3 linked regions of the Endozoicomonas gorgoniicola genome follow. The protein of the gene in region 1 interacts with the protein of each later gene in a pairwise test. Links are inferred from orthologs where the notes say so. Each region holds a gene or a part of one and is shown in the gene's direction. Other genes may lie near its edges.

The links.
Region 2: the proteins of NX722_RS06300 (region 1) and dnaE interact in binary tests that used the Escherichia coli proteins (3 or more experiments, as listed by UniProt). The link is inferred for Endozoicomonas gorgoniicola from one-to-one orthologs.
Region 3: the proteins of NX722_RS06300 (region 1) and ctaD interact in binary tests that used the Escherichia coli proteins (3 or more experiments, as listed by UniProt). The link is inferred for Endozoicomonas gorgoniicola from one-to-one orthologs.

The regions. Positions count from the first base shown.
Region 1 is NZ_JAPFCC010000001.1:1,370,517-1,378,125, reverse strand. The notes cover bases 1,943-4,938. They hold NX722_RS06300 (pyridoxal phosphate-dependent aminotransferase), read left to right. Parts: upstream 1,943-2,864; coding sequence 2,865-4,013; downstream 4,014-4,938. Other genes in these bases: NX722_RS06295 (hypothetical protein), read right to left, coding at 4,139-4,938; NX722_RS06305 (hypothetical protein), read right to left, coding at 1,943-2,399. In the rest of the region: NX722_RS06315 (hypothetical protein), read right to left, coding at 1-132; NX722_RS06310 (IS1380 family transposase), read right to left, coding at 440-1,840; more of NX722_RS06305, read right to left, coding at 1,923-1,942; more of NX722_RS06295, read right to left, coding at 4,939-5,476; NX722_RS06290 (hypothetical protein), read right to left, coding at 5,507-6,568; NX722_RS06285 (MATE family efflux transporter), read left to right, coding at 7,486-7,609. UniProt on the Escherichia coli protein: Shows aminotransferase activity with methionine and histidine as substrates, and to a lesser extent also with phenylalanine.
Region 2 is NZ_JAPFCC010000001.1:2,503,791-2,512,448, reverse strand. Bases 2,471-6,515 are described here. They hold dnaE (DNA polymerase III subunit alpha), read left to right. Parts: upstream 2,471-2,805; coding sequence 2,806-6,315; downstream 6,316-6,515. In the rest of the region: NX722_RS11470 (IS1182 family transposase), read right to left, coding at 1-454; NX722_RS11460 (hypothetical protein), read right to left, coding at 968-2,419; accA (acetyl-CoA carboxylase carboxyl transferase subunit alpha), read left to right, coding at 6,563-7,513; tRNA lysidine(34) synthetase TilS, read left to right, coding at 7,513-8,658. UniProt on the Escherichia coli protein: DNA polymerase III is a complex, multichain enzyme responsible for most of the replicative synthesis in bacteria. This DNA polymerase also exhibits 3' to 5' exonuclease activity. The alpha chain is the DNA polymerase catalytic subunit.
Region 3 is NZ_JAPFCC010000001.1:4,982,555-4,990,095, reverse strand. What follows is about bases 1,870-4,797. They hold ctaD (cytochrome c oxidase subunit I), read left to right. Parts: upstream 1,870-2,505; coding sequence 2,506-4,089; downstream 4,090-4,797. Other genes in these bases: NX722_RS22330 (cytochrome c oxidase subunit 3), read left to right, coding at 4,688-4,797; NX722_RS22335 (cytochrome c oxidase assembly protein), read left to right, coding at 4,105-4,677; coxB (cytochrome c oxidase subunit II), read left to right, coding at 1,870-2,495. Also shown: NX722_RS22350 (hypothetical protein), read right to left, coding at 1-314; more of coxB, read left to right, coding at 1,293-1,869; more of NX722_RS22330, read left to right, coding at 4,798-5,578; NX722_RS22325 (DUF2909 domain-containing protein), read right to left, coding at 5,605-5,820; NX722_RS22320 (SURF1 family protein), read left to right, coding at 5,933-6,649; NX722_RS22315 (hypothetical protein), read left to right, coding at 6,630-7,265; NX722_RS22310 (COX15/CtaA family protein), read left to right, coding at 7,351-7,541. UniProt on the Escherichia coli protein: Cytochrome bo(3) ubiquinol oxidase is the terminal enzyme in the aerobic respiratory chain of E.coli that predominates when cells are grown at high aeration.

The DNA.
Region 1 (7,609 bases):
CTGATTTCTCTTTCTTTCGTGAAGATCTCCGGCAGAACTCAAACGCCTTCTCTTCAGGGTGCTTGCCATATTTCTGGGATCTTCGGTATCTGGAACCTGGCTGCTTTGACAACCTGACAGAGATTCCTTCATTGGATTATGATAGCCAGGATCATCTCTGTCCCTGTCTCTGCCTCTGCCCCTGTCCCCACCTCCACCTCCACCTCCGCCCCTGCTAACCCGAATATTTCATAAATGAGCAACAAGTTCCGGAAAAAACATCCCATTCTGATTTTTTCGGAGGTCTGTTGCTCTACTGTCCATGAAAAAGGTATTACAACCCGAACTCACCATTAATTCGGATGTTTTTTGATCAGCACCTGCTTTTTCAGGACAACAGAATTCCCCAACACTCTTTCTGTTGGTCGCTATTTTATTCTGATTGAGTTTATGAAGCTGACTATCCCGGTCGAGGCAGCGGCATTGAATAAAAGACTTCGGTTATATGCTGCAAAAGCCCTTTTATTGGACAGCTGCGGGGCAAGTGAAGTTTGATTCGGTCTTTATACTCAACCACTTTAACCGCGACCTTACAAAGTTTTGTGATCACGGTTGATGGCTGTGCCTTTTCCAGCTCCGTACCTTTCAGTGCCTTGGTTCTCAGCTCATAGTGAAGAACATAAGCAGCGCAGGCGTAAAACATTCTCAGGTGATTTGCCAGAAAGCCTTGATCTGACAAGCGATCACCGGACAAATCACTTTTCAGATGCTTAATGAAGTTCTCATCCTGCCCTCTGGGACAATAAAGGTCTTCATATATTTCCTCGGGGGAAGCCTCCATCATCGAAGTCACAATAAAGCGGGGATTGTCGCCTTTCTGGTTGACCTCTGCCTTATAGATTATCCGGGTGTCCAGCCCTTTCCAGCTTTTTGCCTGATAGTCCGTTTCTCCGTAGAGCCTGAGTCGCTCAGGCTCTGGCATGTTGTTCAGTTTTGCCAGCCCGGTTTTAACGTCGAGAGCTTTCCGCGCTTCATCCAGCAACTCTTTGGCTTTAGGTCGCAAGGCCGTCTTGTGTCCTGCGCCTTTTCCCAGCACGTAGTCGGAGTGAGGGTCATCCTGAACAACCTGCATTAACTCTGGTTGGGCAAAGTGGCTATCCCCACGAACCAGTAAATGGGTTTTCGGCCATCTTGTACGGATCAGCTTAATGAGGCGCTGGAGAATAGCTGCATTCTCTCGGCCTGTGGGTGTTTTTCCAGGACGCAGGATCGAAGTGATCAGCTTGCCGCTGAGCCCCTCAAAGATCATTAAGGGCAAGTAACAGTAGTCTTGATATTTGGCGTTGAACAGGTTCATCTGCTGGCCGCCATGGGTGATAGCAGGCGTATGATCCAGGTCGATAATGATGGCTAATGGCGGGTATTCATAACTGCTGATGAAGTGATCAGCCAGTGCTTTGGTCATATTATAAATATCCCGTTTGGTCATGGACTGACCAAGCCTTGTATACGTTGGAGCGGAAGCCAGATGGTTATCATCGTCCAGTGGGTTTCTTCCATTGGCAAGCTTAAAGATTGGGTCTTTACGCAGATGGTTGCTGTCGTTTGCATCTTCATAACCACAGGCCATTTGCAGAACTCTTTGGGCAATGAGTTCTTGCAGGGTGTGGTCGATGTAGGATTGATGACGTTTATCGTCAATGCCGTCAGTCAGCCTGGATATGATACCGCTGTGAAGCATTGTTTCACGTAGCATCAGGGCGCCAAAATCAGAGGATAATTCTCCGCCATTGAAGTCTGCCCGGATAGTTTTTCCGTTGGAGGGGTGAAAACGAAGCTGTTCTTGTGTAAATTTGTTCATGGCAAGTTCCGGTTTGCTTCTTCCGAAGCATTTTTTTGGTCGACCCAATTATATCAAGTGATTGGGCGGAACTTGCCTCTTTTTATGAAATATCCGGGCTAAGTGCTCTTAACATATAAAGCTTTATTATATTGTTGGTTACAGGCTTATAGCTGTCGGGTAGTGCATTCATCTCATGCCAGATTTTCGCTTTAGCGAACTTCGAATTATTGTCACCTGTAAACATACCCACATTCGTAACTTTAATAATCTTTTTGTTTTCATGGTCACCAACAGTCAGTGCTGTGGGTTCATGGAGATTATCAGTGCCATCAACATGCCACTGAAATCGCGAGTCCGTTATTGATGCCACAATGTTTAAAGTAGCCGGTACACGAAAAAGAAGATCTTCAAGGGTGACCTTAACAATCAACACCGTCCACCAAAAGGCTCGTTGCCAGTCACCTGTGGTCGAAGACTTCAGGGGGGATGCATATTGACTGTTCTCCGGGGTTGATGACCAGGATGAAGCGCCTGATAGAAACTGCCGGGTACTCTTGGCAAGAGGGAAAAGCCACATGGTCGTTCTCTTATTATATTCATCAAGTGGGCTCTGTTTATATACAGCCCAAAAAAAGAAATATTTTTTAGAAGGGTCTGAATCATTGTTACCGGCCGAACCCGCAAACGTTATTCCCGACGCGGAAAACAGGATAAAAAAACAGAGTAACTTGAATGGAGCAGTCATATTGAGAACCGGCAGAAGTGGAACCACAACCGGAATATAGAATACAGGCTATGAACTAACCACCCGGGTTAAGCTGTCAATAGCCACCGCTTCTGCTGTAATCGCTGATATACGACCACCACTTAATAACTAATAAGTCCGTAGCATCCCCTGCGCGGGTTGTGTATCATGCGTATCGTCAGTAGCACATAAGAAGCTATAAAGGCCATATAATAAAGCTACAACGTCATTCGACATCGATATAAAGAACGATAAACGAGGAACATCGTGACTGGTCAACCTTCCCAACGCGTTCAAATGGTCAAGCCATCCCCTACTCTTGCGGTGACGGCACGTGCTGCCGAATTAAGAGCAGCCGGCAAGGACATCATCGGACTAGGTGCCGGCGAGCCTGACTTTGACACACCTGTGCATATTAAAAACGCTGCCCTGAAAGCTATCGCTGAAGGTAAAACCAAGTACACCGCAGTCGACGGCACCCCTGAACTGAAACAGGCCATTATCAATAAATTCAAGCGCGACAACGATATCAGCTATACACCAGAACAGATTCTGGTCTCCTGCGGTGGCAAGCAGAGTTTCTTCAACCTTGCGCTGGCACTGATCAATTCCGGCGACGAGGTAGTTATTCCTGCTCCATACTGGGTGTCTTACCCTGACATGGTGACCATTGCAGAAGGCAAGCCTGTTATTGTAAAAGCGACGCTGGAAAACCGCTTCAAGCTGACTCCGGAACAGCTCGACGCTGCCATTACCGATAAAACCCGGCTTGTGGTGCTAAACAGCCCGTCCAACCCCAGCGGTACTGCCTACACCCGTCAGGAGCTGGAAGCCCTTGGCGATGTACTGAGGAAATATCCGGAAGTACTGGTCGCTACTGACGATATGTACGAACACATTCTCTGGAGCGATGAGCCATTCTGCAACATCCTGATGGCATGCCCTGATCTGTACGACAGGACCATTGTACTGAACGGCGTGTCCAAGGCTTACTCCATGACCGGCTGGCGTATCGGCTACTGTGGCGGCCCCGCCTGGCTGATAAAAAACATGAAAAAGATTCAGTCTCAAAGCACCTCCAATCCATGCTCTATCGCCCAGGCTGCAGCAACGGAAGCCCTGGACGGTCCTCAGGATTGTGTAAAGGTCATGCTGACTGCCTTCAAAAAACGCCATGACTATGTCGTTGGCCGCCTGAACGAACTGCCCGGTGTGACCGCTATTGAAAGCGACGGCACATTCTATGCTTTCCCGGATTTCAGTGAAGCCATGAAGAACCTCGATATCAAAAAAGATACGGATCTGGCAGAAATGCTGCTGGAGAAAGGTGTTGCACTGGTGCCGGGTTCTGCGTTCGGTGCTGAAGGCTGTATGCGCCTGTCCTATGCCACCAGCGAAATGGCTCTGGAGGCTGCTCTGGATCGACTTCAGGATGCCCTGTCCTGATTCATTGTCTTTTATTACCGGGGAACCCTGCCGCGTTCCCCGCTTCCGTCCTTATCAAAGATGCATGTTCACAGGTGGAATGATCAGTATCTGCGAATCAGGGAGACGTTTTGCTGAAGCTCCCTTCATTCGCTGAATTCATTTGATCCGCATGACTCGTTTGATCCGCATGACTCGTTTGATCCACATGGCTCGTTTGATCCGCGTGGCTCGTCTGATCCGCGTGGCTGGTTTGATCCGCGAGGCTGGTTTGATCCGCGAGGTTCATCTGAATCGTCCGAATCTTCTAACCTGATTGGTTGGTAGTAGCCGCTTGGTTGGAAGTAGCCGGGGTTAATCCTGCCAATATCATCACCCGTGTCAAAAAATACCGAAAAATCAGAGCTTCCGATTTCTGACAAATCGTAATATCTCCTCAAATCAAAGATAGAATGGGTGGTGTTCTCTGGCGTTGTTATTTCAACCACCAGTACCGTCTGTATGTCTTGACCCTCATCAGAAGATGTTGAATCAAGTGAAATAAGAAAAGGCCATGAACCGATTCTGTATATACTGGAAATGACTCTCCTGAGTCGACTCTGAGTATCGACATCAACACCGCTTTCTGGACGACTGCCGGTAGTCGGTGATTGATGTCTGATGGTGATAGCAAGCCTCGCCGTCCTTGACTCACACCATCGCCCACATCTGGCCCCTAAACAGCCCAGCATGCAGCCCAGTGGAGGAAAAGACGACCAGGTTAACCACCCCAAAGCACCGTGTATAAGGTTAAGCCTGTATCCAATGCCACACAACACTCCACCCATACCTCCAATTGAGAAGCTACTAAAAAGGCAGTCACAATGACCTCTTCGGCAATCCCCCAGGCGGTATGTGTACCGGGCTAATTCCTGTACCCAGTTTCTTTGCCCGATCAGACTGTGTACATGCTCCCTTAATGAGCGAGCCACCATGATAAATATTTCTATAGACTCCCGACTCAGTTGTATCGGTGCCGGATGCCATCGGCTCTCAGAGGCTCGCTCCAGTTGATAACCTGTATAAGTCCGGGCAATCGCCGTCGTACAAGCCCCTGAAGGCTGGTAAGTAACAGCCATTTGTCTGGGTGAATAGAGAGACTCATCCCGCGTTACATGATGGGAGCAAGAGGGCTGACCGGTGATGTCTGTAATCCCTTCAGGCTCTTGCTCCGGGAGTTCTATAAGAACAGTGACGTCTCTTTCTGTGGTTTGTGTGCGACCTCTATGGGGGACAGAAAAGGTAAGCCAATACAGATAGCGGTTTCTGACTACGTTGCTCTGTGTGTTATCACCACCCGGATTCTCAGGACACCCCCCTTCTTCTTCGTTTTTTATGGGCTGCATTTCGTATTCATCGCCTTGTCCGTGCGCTGGCAAAACAGTCAGAAATGAAATAAACAGCGAAAAAAAGATGAGTGTTGTTGAGAACCTGTGTATCTTCACATTCATTACTCCGTGACTGTTACGTTAAGTTTATGGAATGACAGCACCTTCATCGGTACTTTCTTCAGAGTCTTCCGGCTCATCCGGAGAAGGTTTTTTTGAGCTCTTACCGCCAAATTGCTCTGAAAATTTTTCTGGCACAAATAATTCAAAGGCTTGCTGACAGTTAGCAAAACCTTCCATTCGGACAATGGTATCCCACTGCTCATCGGTAGCCTTTGCCAGCTGTCTGTTAATATCAACTGTGTCCCTATTTTTAAAACCCCTGATCCGCCTTTTTGAGTCACCTTTTCTATACGTTCTTTGAAGGTTCTTATTCAGATGAGAGAAAGTAGCCTCCAATTTTTGGAGATCAGCTGTCACCCGCCTTCCTTTTTTATTTTTTTTACGTCCCTTAACTTTTTCATCTTCATCTTCATCTTCATCGTCAATGTCTTTTGCATCATCCCGCTTAGAATCTTTTTTATAGGGGCGGTCATCACCTCCTCCCCCGTCACCACCAGTGGCACCAGAGCTACCGCCCGGAGGGGGTGGTGGCGGTTCATTGCCAGCCCCACCTACAGCCCCTTCCTCTTTTTTTTGATTGTTTGCCTGATTAATCATTCTCCTGCTAGGTCGCCCTCCTTTTACTGCCTCCAGCATTGGTACTTTGCCATTTGCCAGCAAGCCGCTTCTGTTATAAACCAGGCACAGAGGGCTCTGGAGATTAAGCAACTTCGGAACTGCCTCAAAACCTTCGGGATAAGAATTTACGCCGGGCAGATAACATCCCCCGTGGGTTGGTGGCAGGTTGGAGGCATCCACCCGGAGGTGTCTCAGATTAACTGCCTTTTCAGACACAATAATCAGAAACGGGTATTCAAACCCCGGTCTGACAGAAAACGTTAAACCGGGAGAAGTCTGCAAGGGAAAGATCTCAGCAGGCAACAACTGTTTATTTGTGAAAAGCTGTACTTCAAACCCGGTAAATTGCCCGCTCCCCAAAAACTGTCCAGCCGGAATCAGTGTACTATCCAGCCTTTGTCCGTTCGTTCTGATAACGGTTTTCAGCATTCCGGCTTCTGCTGCATTAAGTTTAAGAGGTCTGTTCAAAACCAGAGAACCTGAGCCAGAATAATAAATCTGCTTTTGACCTGTATCGATCTCAATGAGTCTGTGGCTATCGGGTGTGAGGTGTTGATTTATTTTTCTGGTAAGTTCATAAGGTGACTTTGCTATCTGGATTTCAGTGTCATAATAACCGGAAGAGCCGGCTTCTGCTGCCATCACAAATCCAATAAACAAAGGCAATATGAAATAACACCACTTCATCAACCGCTTATTAATTATCATTTCGGATTCATCCCGTTTAAAACCGGAGGCAGTATAGTTCAGCCATCAAACAACTCCCGAGAATATAACCACCGGGATTTCCAACGAAATGAATAAAATGCACAGTTTGACTAACAGGACAGCAAAAAAATGTCAGCATTCCTAACAAAGCGCACTGACTCCGACTATTGCTGCAACTTTATTTCAGCCTCCCGGTCTTATTTTGTGAACGTCAGGCGATTATCCAGGACCGGATAACCAGGCTAAACCTTGCAACCTGGCTTGCAACGGACTGCGGTCACTGCGTTATGCAGAGAGCATTGATACCAGAAACAGGAACAAAGAGGTATTAGAGTCCATGCAAACTGTCGTTCACGTCGAAAAAGGGGCGCTTTCCCTTCGATCCCGGTGACCCCTTTTTCGACACCTTTAACCCTCAAAACCCACTCATTGCCCCCCGGATGATACCAGCGCAGCTTCTCGATAACCCCTGATTCGATGTCCACATCAGGCGACCCAACTACGGATAACACCGTTTATTTTGCGGCAAGCAACCAGATTGTAAATTCATCTCCAGTTCTTATAATACCTGCCGACAACCCATGTCCGTGTGCATTCTGCCCTACGGATTCATTGCTGAAATACAACAACCAATAACGCTATTTATATCGCTCAGGGCAAACCTGCAAAGGATCTGCATGATTCAGGCACTCACATCGCATTCGGCTGAAAACAAAGCCTTTTTCCGCAAACTCTGGAACCTTGCCATTCCTGTATCCATTCAGGCCATGATGTTTTCACTGCTGGGTCTGATTGACATCA
Region 2 (8,658 bases), 1.1 Mb from region 1 along the record:
TGTTGGCTTTGAATTTCGAACCATCCAGGCTGATATGCCCAAGCGATGCCAGTTTCAGCTCCATCGCCAGCTTGACGGACTGTTTGAAACAGTCATGAAAAAACGACAGGTTGTTTTTGCGGAAGTCCCCCAGGACCCGAAAGTTTGGGCAATTCATCTGAGAGATGTACATGAATGCCAAGTCCTGCCGACACCGTTTTTCTATTTCACGGGAGCTGAATACACCATGACTGTAGGCGTAGATCAGGATACCTACGATCAGCTTGGGTGGGTAGGCATGCTGTCCAAGGTGATGGTACTGCTTTTCAACTTCCGAGGTATCAATGTTCTGGAAGATGGTCTCATAGATGTAGCAGTCATGATCTTTGGGAAGAAGATCAAAGATGTTGGTTGGAAACAGCAGGTGCTGGTCGAACTCAACAGGGCTATCCTTGAATTTTGGTGGTGGCGACATCAGGCTTCATCAGGGCTGCGTTTTGAACGCTATTATATCAGATAAATCCTATTCTCGGTCAGGCTCCTAGCCTGGTGCATTGCCAGGGCGGATGTGGAAGAAATTGATGAGCTAAATATTCTTCATGCCACCATGCTGGCCATGCAGAGGGCTGTTGCTGGCTTAAGTGTAAAACCTGATCTTGCATTGATTGATGGTAACCGTTGTCCGTCTCTTTCCTGTCGTGCTGAAGCGGTTATCAAGGGTGACGGGAAAGTGCCGGAAATTAGCGCTGCTTCCATCCTTGCCAAAGTAGCAAGGGATCGTGAGATGGCGGAGATGGAAAAACAGTATCCCGGCTATGGTATTGGCGGACATAAAGGTTATCCCACGAAAGTGCATCTGGAAGCACTGAAAAAACTGGGAGCGACGCCTATACATCGTCGTTCATTTAAGCCAGTAAGGGATGCAAGGGAAAATACTCCAACTCTCGCCTGAGGTTTCAGGCTTGAGTTGGTAGCATTTGTTGATTCGTCATTCCTCAGTCTTTGACTCTTGTACAAGAGGGATTTCACTTCTTTTATAAAGCAAATGGTTTTTGGCAGCGACGATAGCTGCAATTATTGGTTTACGAAATTTAATGGCAATACCGACTAATGCCGCCAATTCCGCAGCAGCGATTGAAGTTGTTGTGATAAAGCCATTTTTATAATATTCAATTTGTTCTTGCAGGCTGTGAGTGTAATCTGAATAGATAGTCTGACTCATGACCGGAGAATCTTGCCCGGGCTGGTAATAATGAAGTTGGTTCTTAATGGCTTCGTTAAAATACATTGGGCATAGGTGCTCCATCTCAAAGCTTTTTTGTTCAGGACTGTAATTGTTGCCCTGCTTTGTACCCGCAAGAACCGTCGACAGACTGCCGCTGAATGTTTCTGGTTTGGCTACATACAAAACCTGCTCGCGAACGGCAGATCTTACACCAACAATACCGTGGCTGTCAGTGTATTGTATGTCATTACAGACGCTGTCATTAAAGTCAATGTTTCCTGTGACATCGACAAATATGCCTATGTCCGCTTCGGGGATTTCGGGGATCATAGTGCCTGCAGTCGGTTCAGGTGTGGTAGGGTTTGTCAGAGTGCCGTTTGTGTTAAGAGGGTCGAGATGCATATGGTTCTGAATCAGCAGCTCGCTGGTGTTCAGGAATATGTATGAAAAAGCATACTGAACTTTGAATGTATGCTCTTTATGTGTGCAATGAAAGCTGAGACCGTAGGCGTTTTTAGCAGGAATTGTAAACCGGGAGTTTACGATGTTGATAGAGGTTATAGGTTCCTCTTGGTCGCCGCAGTCCAGGCTGACAGCCCGTTGATGATGTACAGCGGTGACACTCAGGTCGATTGCCTTAACGCTTTTTGCTGATTTGATGTCAATCACGCTGGTAAAAAAAGGGTAGAGTTCTTCATGGGTTATGAGCTGCCGTCCACTGTAATCGTCGCTAAAGCTGACACTATGGAACAGCAGCTCTCCACCAGGCACATCGTATCTGAAGAATGTCCCTGTTTGTTCTTGCTTCATAGTAGGGGGTTGAAGAAAAATAATATTGGCTGGGGGACCCATGCTGTTTGTTGATACAAAGGCGACATTGGCATTATCAATAAACAGTGGAGCTTCCAATTGATATGAGGGGTTAACAAGAAAGAATACAGAACTACTGTTGGCTTTATCTTTGAGTATGTGGGTTACTTTCGAAGAAAATTTGTCAACGCTATATATAACATGAGGTTTGTAGTTCTTGTATTTTTCATCCTGATAGAAATATATACAAGCGTGCCGTAAGTGGTCATCATAACTTGTGAAGTACAGGGATTTACACTGTTCAGGTAGTGGTGGCACTGGGGGGGATACTGGTAATGCAAACCCCGACAGTGAAAACAGGGACAGAAAGCTAAGTAAGATAAATTGGACTGCCCGATATGTCATAGTAAAACCTTATACTTAACAGATTGATACTGAATAATTGATTTACCTGACCATTTCGAATGACAGTTTTTTATTTCAGGTAAAGCCATTAAGACTAACGCGGAGTTGGCTGTTTTAGTCAGTTGGCAGCAGTAGGCTTTTTTATCAAGTAGACGATAACGGATCATAGCAGACCTTAGTGGTTATGCTATGTTATGCGGAACAAGAAAAATCTGATAATCAAATGTAGCACGTTTTTTTTGTCCCCGAATTTTTTCGCAGTCGTGCCGTTCTCAGTCTTCCCTGAATTCGTTTGATGATGCTGTTTCTCGTGCTTTTACAGGACTGGAGAACAGTCCGGCAGAGCTGTTAAACTGTTGTTTTACGGTTTTTGGTTTCCTACCCCCATGTCCGCACGTTTTATACACCTGAGATTGCATACCGAATTTTCCCTGAGTGATGGATTAGTCCGGGTCAAGCCTTTGATCAAGGCGGTTTCGGAAGCAGGTTTTCCTGCCATAGCGGTTACGGATCAGTCGAATCTGTACTCGCTGGTGAAGTTTTATAGCGGTACTCAGGGAGCGGGTCTTAAGCCCATCAGTGGCGCAGATCTGTGGGTTTCCCACAGTGATCCGGATCTGGAACCGGTTCGGATGGTGCTGCTGTCTATGAATGAAAATGGTTATCGCAACCTGACCGAGCTGATTTCCCAGTCCTTTCTTGAGAACCAGGTGCATGGCAGGGCTATCGTCAAACGCGAGTGGATCAGGGAGAAGTCTGAGGGGTTGATTGCCCTGTCTGGAGCTAAAGACGGTGATGTGGGACAGGCGATTGTCAACGGTAATCTGCCTCTGGCGGAACAGTTGACCCGGGAATGGATGGACGTGTTTCCGGATCGCTATTACCTGGAGCTGCACCGAACCAATCGAACGGGTGATGAGGAGTGTGTACACGGTTCAGTGGCGCTGGCAGCCAAACTGGGCTGTCCGGTAGTCGCGACCAATGATGTCATGTTTCTGACCCGTGAAGAGTTTGAGGCTCACGAGTCCAGGGTGTGCATTGGCGAGAGTATGACGCTGGACGATCCTCGTCGTATAAAACGGTACAGTGAGGAGCAGTATCTCAAGTCGGAAGACGAGATGATTGAGCTGTTCTCGGACATTCCTGAAGCTATTGAGAATACCGTCGAAATAGCCCGGCGCTGTTCGGTTTATGTACATCTGGGTGAATACTTCCTGCCGGAGTTTCCAGTGCCGGAAGGCATGACCATGGATGAATACTTTCGCAAGTTTTCCCATGATGGCCTGACCGAGCGACTTCGGTTTATTTTGCAACCGGATGACCCGGAGTACACAGAAAAAGAAAAAATTTACCGGGATCGTCTCGATTTTGAGCTGGACATTATTCTGCAGATGGGTTTTCCCGGCTACTTCCTGATCGTAATGGACTTTATCCAGTGGTCCAAGAAAAACGGTATTCCGGTAGGCCCCGGGCGGGGTTCCGGTGCCGGCTCCCTGGTGGCTTATGCTCAGAAAATTACCGACCTTGATCCGATTCAGTATGATCTGCTGTTCGAACGGTTTCTGAACCCGGAACGTGTTTCCATGCCTGACTTTGACGTCGACTTCTGCATGGACGGACGAGACAAGGTGATTGATTACGTTGCCCGGACCTACGGGCGCAATGCGGTTTCCCAGATCATTACCTTTGGTACCATGGCTGCCAAGGCGGTAGTGCGTGATGTGGCAAGGGTTCAGGGCAAGTCCTTTGGTCTGGCTGACAAACTGTCCAAGCTGATTCCCTTTGAAGTCGGCATGACCCTGAACAAGGCCTTTGAGCAGGAAGGCATGCTACGTGACTTTCTGGAGGGGGATGAGCAGGCCCGGGAAATCTGGGAGATGGCGCTGAAGCTGGAGGGTGTTACCCGGAACGTAGGTAAACACGCGGGTGGTGTGGTTATCGCGCCGACCAAACTGACTGACTTTGCCCCCCTGTATTGTGACGAACACGGTCAGGGTGTAGTGACCCAGTTCGACAAGAACGATGTGGAATCAGCAGGTCTGGTCAAGTTCGACTTTCTGGGGCTGCGAACCCTGACCATCATCGACTGGGCGCTGAAAATGATTAACCCCCGTCGTCAGCAACGGGGTGAAGAGCCGCTGGATATTATGCAAATCGATCTGGAAGACAAGACTTCCTACGATATGCTCAAGCGCGCTGAAACCACCGCAGTATTCCAGCTTGAATCCCGTGGTATGAAGGATCTGATTAAACGACTTCTGCCTGACTGTTTCGAAGATATTATTGCACTGGTGGCGCTGTTCCGCCCCGGGCCTTTGCAGTCGGGCATGGTGGATAACTTCATTAACCGTAAGCATGGTCGTGAAGAGTTGTCGTTCCCCGATGCCCAGTACCAGCACGAATCGCTGCAACCGATTCTGCAGCCCACCTACGGCATTATTCTCTATCAGGAGCAGGTGATGCAGATCGCCCAGGTACTGGCAGGTTATACCCTCGGTGGTGCAGACATGTTGCGCCGGGCGATGGGTAAGAAAAAGCCGGAAGAGATGGCCAAGCAGCGTTCCATCTTCGAGGAAGGGGCGATTCAGCAGGGGGTTGATGGTGAGCTGGCCATGAAAATCTTCGACCTGGTGGAGAAATTCGCCGGTTATGGTTTTAACAAATCCCACTCGGCGGCTTATGCGCTGGTGTCCTATCAGACCCTGTGGCTGAAGGCTCATTACCCTGCAGAATTTATGGCGGCGGTCATGAGTTCTGATATGCAGAACACCGACAAGGTCGTGACCTTTATAGAAGAGTGTCGAGATATAGGGCTGACCGTTCTGCCGCCGAACGTGAATAGTGGTGAATATATGTTTGGCGTTAACGACGACGGGCATATTGTCTATGGGCTGGGTGCGATCAAGGGGGTTGGTGAAGGCCCGATTGAAGCCATTGTTGAAGCACGGCAAGAAGGCGGTGACTTTAAAGACCTGTTCGATTTTTGTGAGCGTACAGACGCCAAACGTATTAACAAGCGTGTGCTGGAGGCGCTGATTCGCTCTGGTGCTCTGGACCTGATGGGGCCAAAACCCGGAACGAAAAAAGCGCTGAATTTTAACCGGGCTGTACTGGAAGCCAGTCAGGCGGAGGCGATTAAGGCGGCTGATCAGGCGGCAAAGAGTTTTGATTCCGGTCATAGCGACTTGTTTGGTGCATTAGTGCCAGCCGGTGAAGAGAATGTGTACGACAGTTATCAGTCCGTGTCTGAGTGGACTGACAAGAGTCGCCTGAGTGGTGAAAAGGATACCCTTGGGCTGTACCTGACCGGTCACCCGATTGATGAATACGAGCATGAAATAAAGCACTTTATCCGTAACCGGATAAAAGACCTGCAGCCAGCCCGTGGGGATACTCAGAATATTGCCGGTTTGGTCGTGGCCATGCGGGTCATGAAGAACAAGCGTGGCGACAAGATGTGCTTTATCACCCTGGATGATCGTACTGGTCGAATAGAGGTGTCTATTTTTGCCGATGTCTTTGAGCAGTTTCATGAATTGCTCAAGATGGACGCTGTGATTGTGGTCGAAGGCGAAGTCACTCACGATGACTATTCCGGCAGCCTGAAGGTGAGAACCAGAAAAATACTGAATATTGTGGATGCCCGTAGCCATTATGCGCGTCAGATTGTTTTGCAACTGAGCGCCGGGCAGATGGATCGTGGTTTTAATCAGCGCCTTTCCGGTCTGTTGCAGCAGCATCCGGGTCGTTTGCCGGTACAGATTGACTATAGCCGTGAAGATGCGTCTGCCAGCCTGGTTCTGGGTGAAAAGTGGAATGTTAGTCCAAGTGATGATCTGGTTCTCAATCTTCGTCAGTGGCTGGGTAAAGGTGCAGCAAAAATCGAATATCGTTAGGCTGAATTTTCTGGATGACCCTGAAGTTGCGAACCAGGACTTCAGGGGGTAGAAAACTTTTTCAGTTGATAGTTACTGTGAAAATGCAGCTCTCCCAGGTTGTGCAGCTCTGCGGAGTGAAACGCCTGAGCTTACGAAGAATTACGCTTTTTAACTCGACTTTTCAGTGTTGTTTACGTATTTTTTGCAGTAGTTATTATTGGCGATAAACGCCTGTTGCCATGACAGCCTGCAATAAGTGGATTTCATGAACCCGAATTATCTGGAATTTGAACAGCCGATCGCTGAATTAGAAGCGAAAATCGAAGAGCTGCGCCTGGTCAGCAGTGATGCGGAGCTGAATATTACCGAAGAAATCAGCAATCTGCAGGAGAAGTGTAATACCCTGACCCGGCAGATTTTTTCTGACCTGACCTCCTGGCAGGTAGCTCAGCTGGCGCGTCACCCCCGTCGCCCTTATACGCTGGATTATGTTAAGCATCTGTTTACCGAGTTTGATGAGCTGCACGGTGACCGGCACTTTGCTGATGATCCGTCCATTGTGGGTGGAATGGCTCGCTTTAACGGCCGCCCGGTGATGGTGATTGGTCATCAGAAGGGCAGGGAAATTGAAGAAAAGGTTCGCCGTAATTTTGGTATGCCCAAGCCTGAGGGCTATCGCAAAGCCTGCCGTCTGATGGAAATGGCAGAGCGGTTTGATATGCCGATCCTGACATTTATTGATACACCGGGTGCTTATCCGGGCATTGGTGCGGAAGAGCGTGGCCAGAGTGAAGCCATTGCCTATAATCTGGCGGTAATGTCCCGCCTGAAGGTGCCGGTTATCTCGACAGTGATTGGAGAAGGTGGTTCTGGTGGGGCGCTGGCTATTGGTGTCTGTGACTCGCTGGTGATGATGGGGTATTCCACCTATTCCGTTATTTCGCCTGAAGGTTGTGCCTCGATTCTCTGGAAAAAGGCAGAATATGCCTCTGTAGCGGCTGAAGCCATGGGCGTTACCGCAGAGCGTCTGCAAGAGCTGGGTCTGGTGGATCATCTGGTGCCTGAGCCGCTGGGTGGCGCTCATCGCAGTCAGGATGTTGCAGCAGCCAGTCTCGGCGCGGTATTGAATGTTGAGCTGGATCGCCTGTGCAAGCTGGATATCGATACCCTGCTGGATCAGCGTTACAAGCGCATCAGGGACTATGGTTCTGTTTGATGTCCCTGTCTTTTGAATCGTCTTTGGAACAGACGCTTTCGCCGTTGGTTGAAAGCGTCTGTGCTGCACTTGAACAGTTTACCGAATTTCCTTCGCCGGTTCCTTTCGTTGTGGCTCTGAGTGGTGGTGTGGACTCAACGGTTTTGCTCCATGCTCTGGTGCAGTTGCGCCATGCCGGTCTGGTTTCTTCTCTATCAGCCATCCATGTTCACCATGGGCTGAGTGTCAATGCGGACAGTTGGGCAGAATACTGCCAGAACCTTTGCCAGCAATGGCAGGTTCCGCTGGATGTCCGGCGAGTCGATGTGAATGAGGCGCTGGGCGATGGCATCGAGCAGGCTGCCCGATCCATGCGCTATCAGGTGTTTGAGCAACTGCTGCCCGAACAGGGCTGCCTGTTGCAGGGACATCATCAGGATGATCAGGCGGAGACACTGCTGTTCAGGTTGTTTCGTGGTTCCGGGTTGGACGGGCTGGCAGGGATTCCTGCGCAGCGGTCTCTGGGGCAGAGAGTGCAGAGAGGGCAGAGAGGACAGAGAGGACGTAGGCAGGTGGTCAGGCCGCTGTTATCCGTGTCCAGGGCATCTATTGAAGCTTATGCGAAAGATCATCAACTCCAGCCTGTCGAAGATGAATCAAACACGGATCAGCGATTTGCCCGCAACTATCTGCGACAGAACCTGATTCCACAAATTGAGCAGCGCTGGCCGGGTGTCTCTGAACGTCTGGCTGTTCTGTCCGGCGAAGTGGTGGAGAGTCAGCAATGGCTGCAACAGGCTGTGGAAGAAGCGGCTGATGCGGTGCTGACAGTGGCTCCGGATTACTGGAATGCCGGACAGGTCGTTAACATCGGATCATTGATGAAGCTTTCGGAGTCAATGGCATTTCGGGTGGTACGCTACTGGCTGAAACAGAAAGGCTTGTTGATGCCGGACCGGTCGGTGCTGAAGACCCTGTTTGCCGAGGTCATTCACAGCCGGGAAGATGCAGACCCCGTTTTGCAGTTGGGTGACCATGAGGTTCGGCGCTTTGATGGCCTGCTGGTGCTGGTGCCGGTGCTGGAACCTTTTTCAGAAAAAGTCATTGGTTGGGACTGTGTAGCCCGGTCAGAATTGCATGTCCCTGCCTCAGGCTGGCTGACTCTG
Region 3 (7,541 bases), 3.6 Mb from region 1 along the record:
ATGATATCCAGGAACGGATAGATAAAGCTTTCAATTCCCAGTTCTTCAGAGGCTTTTTCAAGCGTTCTCAGAAAGTCGGGAACATGGTCTATGTATTCAGCTACGAACTTCAGCAGAGTTTCGCATGCGTTTTTTTCAGGTAGTTCTATGGTGTGGTGCAGCTGGTTGAGCTGCTTTTTCACCAGTGAACTTAAATGCATGCTCTGTGCTTCGTGCTCTCTTGCGTGATCGATAAGATCGCTGATCGCCTGCACGTCCATTTGTGCCTCCATTAACAGTGGCTGATACTGACTGATGATGAGATAATTGACCATACAGACAGACTCAGCACAAGCAATTTTAAATATCCCTTTTTCATAAAAAATATTAATTTTAGAATCAAAAAATAAAATAAAAAAATGCCTTGTTTTATAAGCTATTTCATGTTTTTCGAAGCAGTTGTGCAGTCAAAAAAATGACACACAAAATATGCTGAAATTGTTCATATCTTCATTGCTTTTCACTAAAGTGGCCTGAGGAAATTTCTCCTGAAAAAAACAAGAAATGAATGCAATGGATTTCTTGTCGTTGTGACTTTGTTAATAATGAGTTCCAGATCGTTTTTGACTGGCATGGTGATTTCTGACAAGTGTGTATGAAGGAATTGAAATGTCATTATTACAGGGCATTGAACGTCCTTTGTCGTTTGCTTTCAGTCTGGTTTTTACCATGAAAATTTTCTTTCTTCATTGTGGTGATCAGGAGAAAATGTGCTGGAATAATTTCCTTTTTTTTATCCATGTTGTTTAATGGAGTTCTGGGACTATACTCTTTGGATCATTATTGTCAGATCCTAGGGGTATGTATTGCAGGGTGTTCCTGCGATTTGGGTTTAGCAAGCCGGGGTACAGATTGACACCTGTTTTACCCGGGTACTCAGGCACTAATGTCTTGGTAGCTTATAAGCAGCTAACTAGGGTGTAGTTAATTTGCAGTGTCCAGGTAGTGTGACCTTGTCTTCTAATTGTGAAGGCGTTTTGATAAATGGTCGCTCTTGCATAGAAATTTACCCTTTACCACGGTTTTGAATTCCGCTGGTTGGTGTGTGGGGAAAGCGTTTTTCAAGCAAGATGCTCTAATGACCAGGATAGGTCGAAAAGGACAATAACAGAATCAGTTCATGACGTTTTTTGACTGATTCACACCTCTGAATGCAGGGCTCTGGGTCTGCTCAATAATAATAAGAAGTTTCCGCCTCAACTTTCTGAGACCGAGTGCGGATCGTCAGGGGATGTAAGGGAATGATGCAGCACATGCGAGCACTTTTTCTTCTTGCTGCCGGTTTTCTTGGTAGCTTGTTGCCCGTACGCCTGATGGCGGACTGGCAGGTCAACATGACTGAGGGGGTGACGGCTATCAGCCGTTCCATCTACGGTCTTCACATGACCATTTTCATCATTTGTGTCGTTATTGGCGTACTGGTGTTTGGTGTCATGTTTTATTCAATCATCATGCACCGGAAGTCCCGTGGCGTTAAGCCGCAGCATTTTCACGAAAGCACGCTGGTTGAAATTGCCTGGACCACGATTCCATTCCTCATTCTGGTTTTAATGGCTATTCCTGCCACCAGAACCCTCATAGACATTTACAACACTGATGAAGCCGAAGTGGATATTAAAATCACGGGCTACCAGTGGAAGTGGCAGTACGAATATCTGGGAGAAGGCGTTTCATTCTTTAGTAATCTGTCGACGCCGCAAGAACAGATTTACAACGTCCGCAACAAAGAAAATAACTACCTGCTGGAAGTGGATGAACCACTGGTATTGCCCGTTGGTCAAAAGGTTCGTTTTCTTGTTACCGCCGCAGACGTTATCCATTCCTGGTGGGTTCCGGCTTTTGCCGTTAAGCGCGACGCTATTCCCGGATTTATTAACGAAGCCTGGACCAAAATTGAAAGGCCCGGCATTTACCGTGGGCAATGCGCCGAACTGTGCGGTAAGAATCACGGCTATATGCCCATTGTCGTGGATGCCAGAACCCCCGAGGACTTTAATGCCTGGCTTGTGGAAAAAAGACAGGAAGCAGAAAAGGTCAGACAGTTAACTCAGGAAAACTGGGACATGGATAAGTTGATGAAGCTGGGCAAAACCACTTACGAAAAAATCTGCGCAGCCTGTCATCAGGTGGGCGGAGAGGGAATGCCTCCATTGTTCCCGGCATTAAAAGGAGCCGATATGACGGTTAAGGCTGATGGGCTTGAAGGCCATGTTGATATCGTTATGAACGGCAAAAAAGGGTCAGCTATGCAGGCATTTGCCAACCAGCTGAATGAAGCCGAGCTGGCCGCCGTTATTACTTATGAGCGAAACGCCTGGGGCAATAACACCGGTCAGATTGTCACTCCAAAACAGATTCTTGAGTACAAGAAGACAGGAGAGCTGAAACCAGACGACAGCGCCAAACCCGCAGCAAGCCAGCAGCAAGCTGCTCTTGATAAGCAAGCATCGCCGTGAGGACGCCATCATGACCGAACAGACACTTGAACATCACGACGATCACCACCACGGTCCGGCAAAAGGCTTAATGCGCTGGGTGCTGACCACCAACCACAAAGATATTGGCTCGATGTATTTGTGGTTCAGTTTCATCATGTTTCTGACGGGGGGCGCCATGGCAATGGTTATCCGGGCAGAACTGTTTCAGCCAGGATTGCAGATAGTCGAGCCGGCATTTTTTAACCAGATGACCACCATGCACGGGCTGATCATGGTGTTTGGTGCGGTTATGCCTGCTTTTGTCGGGCTGGCGAACTGGATGATTCCGATGATGATTGGTGCGCCTGATATGGCGTTGCCAAGAATGAATAACTGGAGTTTCTGGATTCTGCCGTTTGCTGCCCTGATGCTGGTCAGTACTCTGTTTATGGAAGGTGGCGGCCCTAACTTTGGCTGGACTTTCTATGCGCCGCTGTCCACGGATTACTCTCCTCCATCAACCACCTTTTTTATCTTTGCTATTCACATGCTGGGTATCTCGTCGATTATGGGAGCGATCAACATCATCGCCACCATTCTCAATCTGCGGGCTCCCGGTATGACCATGATGAAAATGCCTCTGTTTGTCTGGACCTGGCTGATCACTGCCTACCTTCTGATAGCAGTGATGCCCGTGTTGGCAGGTGCTGTGACCATGATGCTAATGGATATACATTTTGGCACCAGCTTCTTTAATGCCGGCGGCGGTGGTGACCCGGTACTGTTTCAGCATATCTTCTGGTTCTTCGGACATCCGGAAGTGTACATCATGATACTGCCGTCGTTTGGTATCGTGTCTGCAATCATCCCTACCTTTGCCCGCAAGCCGCTGTTTGGTTACACGTCAATGGTCTACGCCACCAGTAGCATTGCATTCCTGTCGTTTATTGTCTGGGCGCATCACATGTTCACAGTGGGGATTCCGCTGGTGGGTGAACTGTTCTTTATGTATGCCACCATGCTGATTGCTGTGCCAACAGGCGTGAAGGTTTTCAACTGGGTAACCACTATGTTTCGTGGTGCCATGACCTTTGAAACGCCCATGCTGTTTGCCATTGCTTTTGTGGTGTTGTTCACCATCGGTGGTTTCTCCGGGCTGATGCTGTCCATTGCACCGGCCGATTTCCAATACCATGATACTTACTTTGTGGTGGCACACTTCCACTATGTTCTGGTGCCCGGTGCTATTTTCGCCATCTTTGCCGCTACGTATTACTGGCTTCCCAAGTGGACCGGTCACATGTACGACGAAACGCTGGCAAAAACGCACTTCTGGTTGTCGTTTATTGGCATGAACCTGACATTTTTCCCAATGCACTTTGTTGGTCTGGCCGGCATGCCCAGACGAATTCCTGACTACGCCCTGCAATTTGCCGACTTTAATCAGATTGCCAGCCTGGGTGGTTTTTTGTTTGGGACCACACAGCTGTTGTTTCTGTTCATTGTTCTCAAGTGCATCCGTGGAGGTAAAAAAGCGGAAGCTCAGGTCTGGGAAAGCGCTGAAGGTCTGGAGTGGAGTCTGCCCTCCCCGGCACCCTACCACACCTTTACGACACCTCCTGATGTGAAGTAAGGCAAGGGTTGCCATATGACTGAGAAGGATAAAACCAAGGAAGAAAAAGTCGTCGATCTGTCAAAACGAACCATGCTGCGCACTGGACTGGTTGCGGGTGGTATGTTTGGTTTTGGCTTTGCCATGGTTCCGATCTACGACGTTTTCTGCAAAGTCACAGGGTTGAATGGCAAGACGGACCCGAACCCTTATACCGGCAAAGCGGTGATGGACACCAGTCGCATTATCAAAGTGCAGTTTGTGGCAACGAAAAATGCAGGGATGAGCTGGGACTTTCATCCGAATATTTCTGAAGTCGAAGTGCATCCGGGCCAGGTAGGAGAACTCAGCTTTTTCGCTCGTAACCCGACCAGTAAAAGAATGATCGGCCAGGCAATACCCAGTGTAACGCCATTTCAGGCCACCAATTATCTGCACAAGGTGGAATGTTTCTGCTTTACCACCCAGACCCTTGATGCAGGTGAAGAAAAAGTCATGCCGCTGAGAATTATTGTGGATCAGGAATTACCCCGGCATATCACCAAACTAACCCTGTCGTACACTCTGTTTGATGTGACGACCATGGGGGAAAGGACGCTGAAGTCTTGAGGAGAGTTTAATGGCTGACGAAGGTAGCTATTACGTTCCGGCACAGAGCAAGTGGCCAATCATAGCCTCTGTCGGCATGTTTCTGACGCTTGCGGGTGCAGGCATGATGATGAACGATATGTCTGCCGGTGTGAAAGATTCTAATGCACACTACGTGTTGTTTGGTGGTGCGCTGATTATGGCTTATATGCTGTTTGGCTGGTTTGGCAATGTGATCAGTGAGTCTCATGCCGGTCTCTACAGCCCTCAGATGGACCGGAGTTTTCGTTGGGGGATGAGCTGGTTTATTTTCTCGGAAGTCATGTTCTTCTTCGCTTTTTTCGGTGCGTTGTTTTACATTCGAATGTTCGCAATTCCCTGGCTGGGTGGTGAAGGGCATGGGGAGATGACGAATCAGCTGTTATGGCCGGAATTTACCGCCGAATGGCCTTTGATGAAAACACCGGATAATGAAACCTTTCCTGGTCCTGGCGCGATTGTAGACCCTTTTCATCTTCCGCTTCTGAACACGCTGCTGCTGGTGACTTCCAGCATTACTCTGACCATTGCCCATCACGCCTTGCGTAAAGATGAGCGTACCAAAGTTAAAATATGGCTGTTGGCCACCCTGATACTCGGTTTTGCGTTTTTGTTCTTTCAGGCGGAAGAATACATTGAGGCATATAACGAGCTGGGATTAACCCTCAGTGCGGGTATTTATGGTTCCACCTTCTTTATTCTGACGGGATTCCACGGGGCGCATGTAACCCTTGGGGCGCTGATGCTGACCGTTATGTTTTTCAGAATTCTCAAAGGTCATTTTGAGCCTGAAAAGCACTTTGCCTTTGAGGCAGCCTGCTGGTACTGGCACTTTGTGGATGTTGTCTGGATCGGGCTGTTTATCTTTGTCTATCTGCTGTGATAAACATAGCTATTGATACGATGAGTTTACCGGTATAACCAGGGGGCATTGCTGTGAATATCACCGTGCAGCCATGCCAACACAATGATCAGCATGATCAGAGCAGTCAGGGTGATACGTACCGTCAGGGAGTTAACAAGCCTGGCTGATCCGCTTCGGTCAGTGATAAGGTAGTAAAGTCCCCGAGCCAGGCAGACGAGTACGGCGAAGAAAAGAATAAGAATAATAATTTTTAACCACATACCAGACTTCCATTGCTTAAATTAGAGCTGAACGAGTTCTTGTACGAAAGCTTTAAGAGCCTCGTAAGAGGCTAAGAAAAAAGCATAACAGTGGAACTGGATTGAGCACCAGATGTTGAAGTATAGAATCAAGCTGTCGCTGTTGGTGATGCTGTTGCTGCCCTTGCTGATATCCCTTGGGCTATGGCAGTTTTCCCGCTATGAGCAAAAGCTGGAACTTGAACAGATGCTGGCTGAGCGCGTGGCGATGCCTCCCCTGTTTTACTCAGACGTAAAACGCTTTCCTGATCCCATGTATCTCCCTGTTAAAGTACAGGGACGGTTTGACGCTTCCCGCTATTTTTTACGTGACAATCAGGTCTATGCCGGACTGGCAGGGTATGAGCTGATTATGCCTTTTACGACAACTGACGGACAGTCGCTGCTGGTTAACCGGGGTTGGCTGGGCAGTGAATCCAGAATGGTATTGCCCGACGTTAAAACGCCTGAAACTGTAGTTGAACTAATGGGAATGCTTTATAGACCTCTGGGAAAAGCCTTCACTCTGGGTGAAGATATCTGGGCCGAATCATGGCCCAAGCGCATCCAGACGCTGGACTTCCAAAAAATAAAAACAGCATTAAACCTTGAAATCCCATCTATGTTGTTGGTTCTGGATGATCAGCAGCCGGGGGCTTTACAGGTTCGTCCGGTCACGATGAAAACGACATCCGGCAAGCACCTTGGTTACTCATTTCAGTGGTTCACCATGGCGCTGGTGCTGCTCGGACTTTATCTTTGGCAAATGATTAAATTCAGGAAACATCAGCATGCAGGAAGCCAAATATAACCGTAGAGACACAAGCAACAAAAGAAAGCCGAACAGCCAGCCAGGCAGAGCAAAAGGTCGGTTGCAGATGCTACTGATTTTTGCAATTCCCGCCTTTGCCATCTGTCTTTCTTACCTGATGTACTTCACAGGTGTCTTTATTCCTGAAGGTAAAACCAATAAAGGTCAGCTGATCCTGCCGCCTAAACCGCTCTCACAACTGAACCTGATACAGGGAGATCAGGCATTTTCTGAAGCAAATCTTGATGGACGCTGGGCAATTTTAGTATTGGGGAGTAAAGATTGTTTGTCTGAATCCTGTCAGGAGGCTATGTACCAGACCCGGCAGGCACACATTGCGCTTGGCAAGGAAACAGACAGGGTTGTGAGAACGTTTATAGCGGATGAAGATCTGTCTTTGAGTCACAATTTTCAGCAGGAGCATCCCGATATTATCTGGCTTAAAGCCAATAAGGCCGTTTTACTGAAGGAGCTTGACCTCAGGGAGTGGCCAACAGGGCGTTATTTTATTGTGGACCCTCTTGGCAATGTCATGATGGGGTATGAGTCTGCGCAGTATGGGGGAGATCTGCTTAAAGACTTAAAGCGGTTACTGAAAGCCTCGAAAATCGGCTAGCACACTTTATAGCAAGAGTCATAGCACGAGTCATAGCACGAGTCACAGTAAGAATAACGACAGTAACAGGATAAAAGGGTCTGATATGGGAACGGTTAAAAAGAAGGGCTTTTATCTGGCACTGTTTGCCACTGCCCTGGCAATGGTTGTAGTAGTTCTGGGGGCTTATACACGGCTGGTTCATGCGGGTCTGGGCTGCCCTGACTGGCCTGGCTGTTATGGACAGTTAACCGTTCCTGAAACCGCCAGGGAAATAGCCGTGGCAGAAGCTTTATT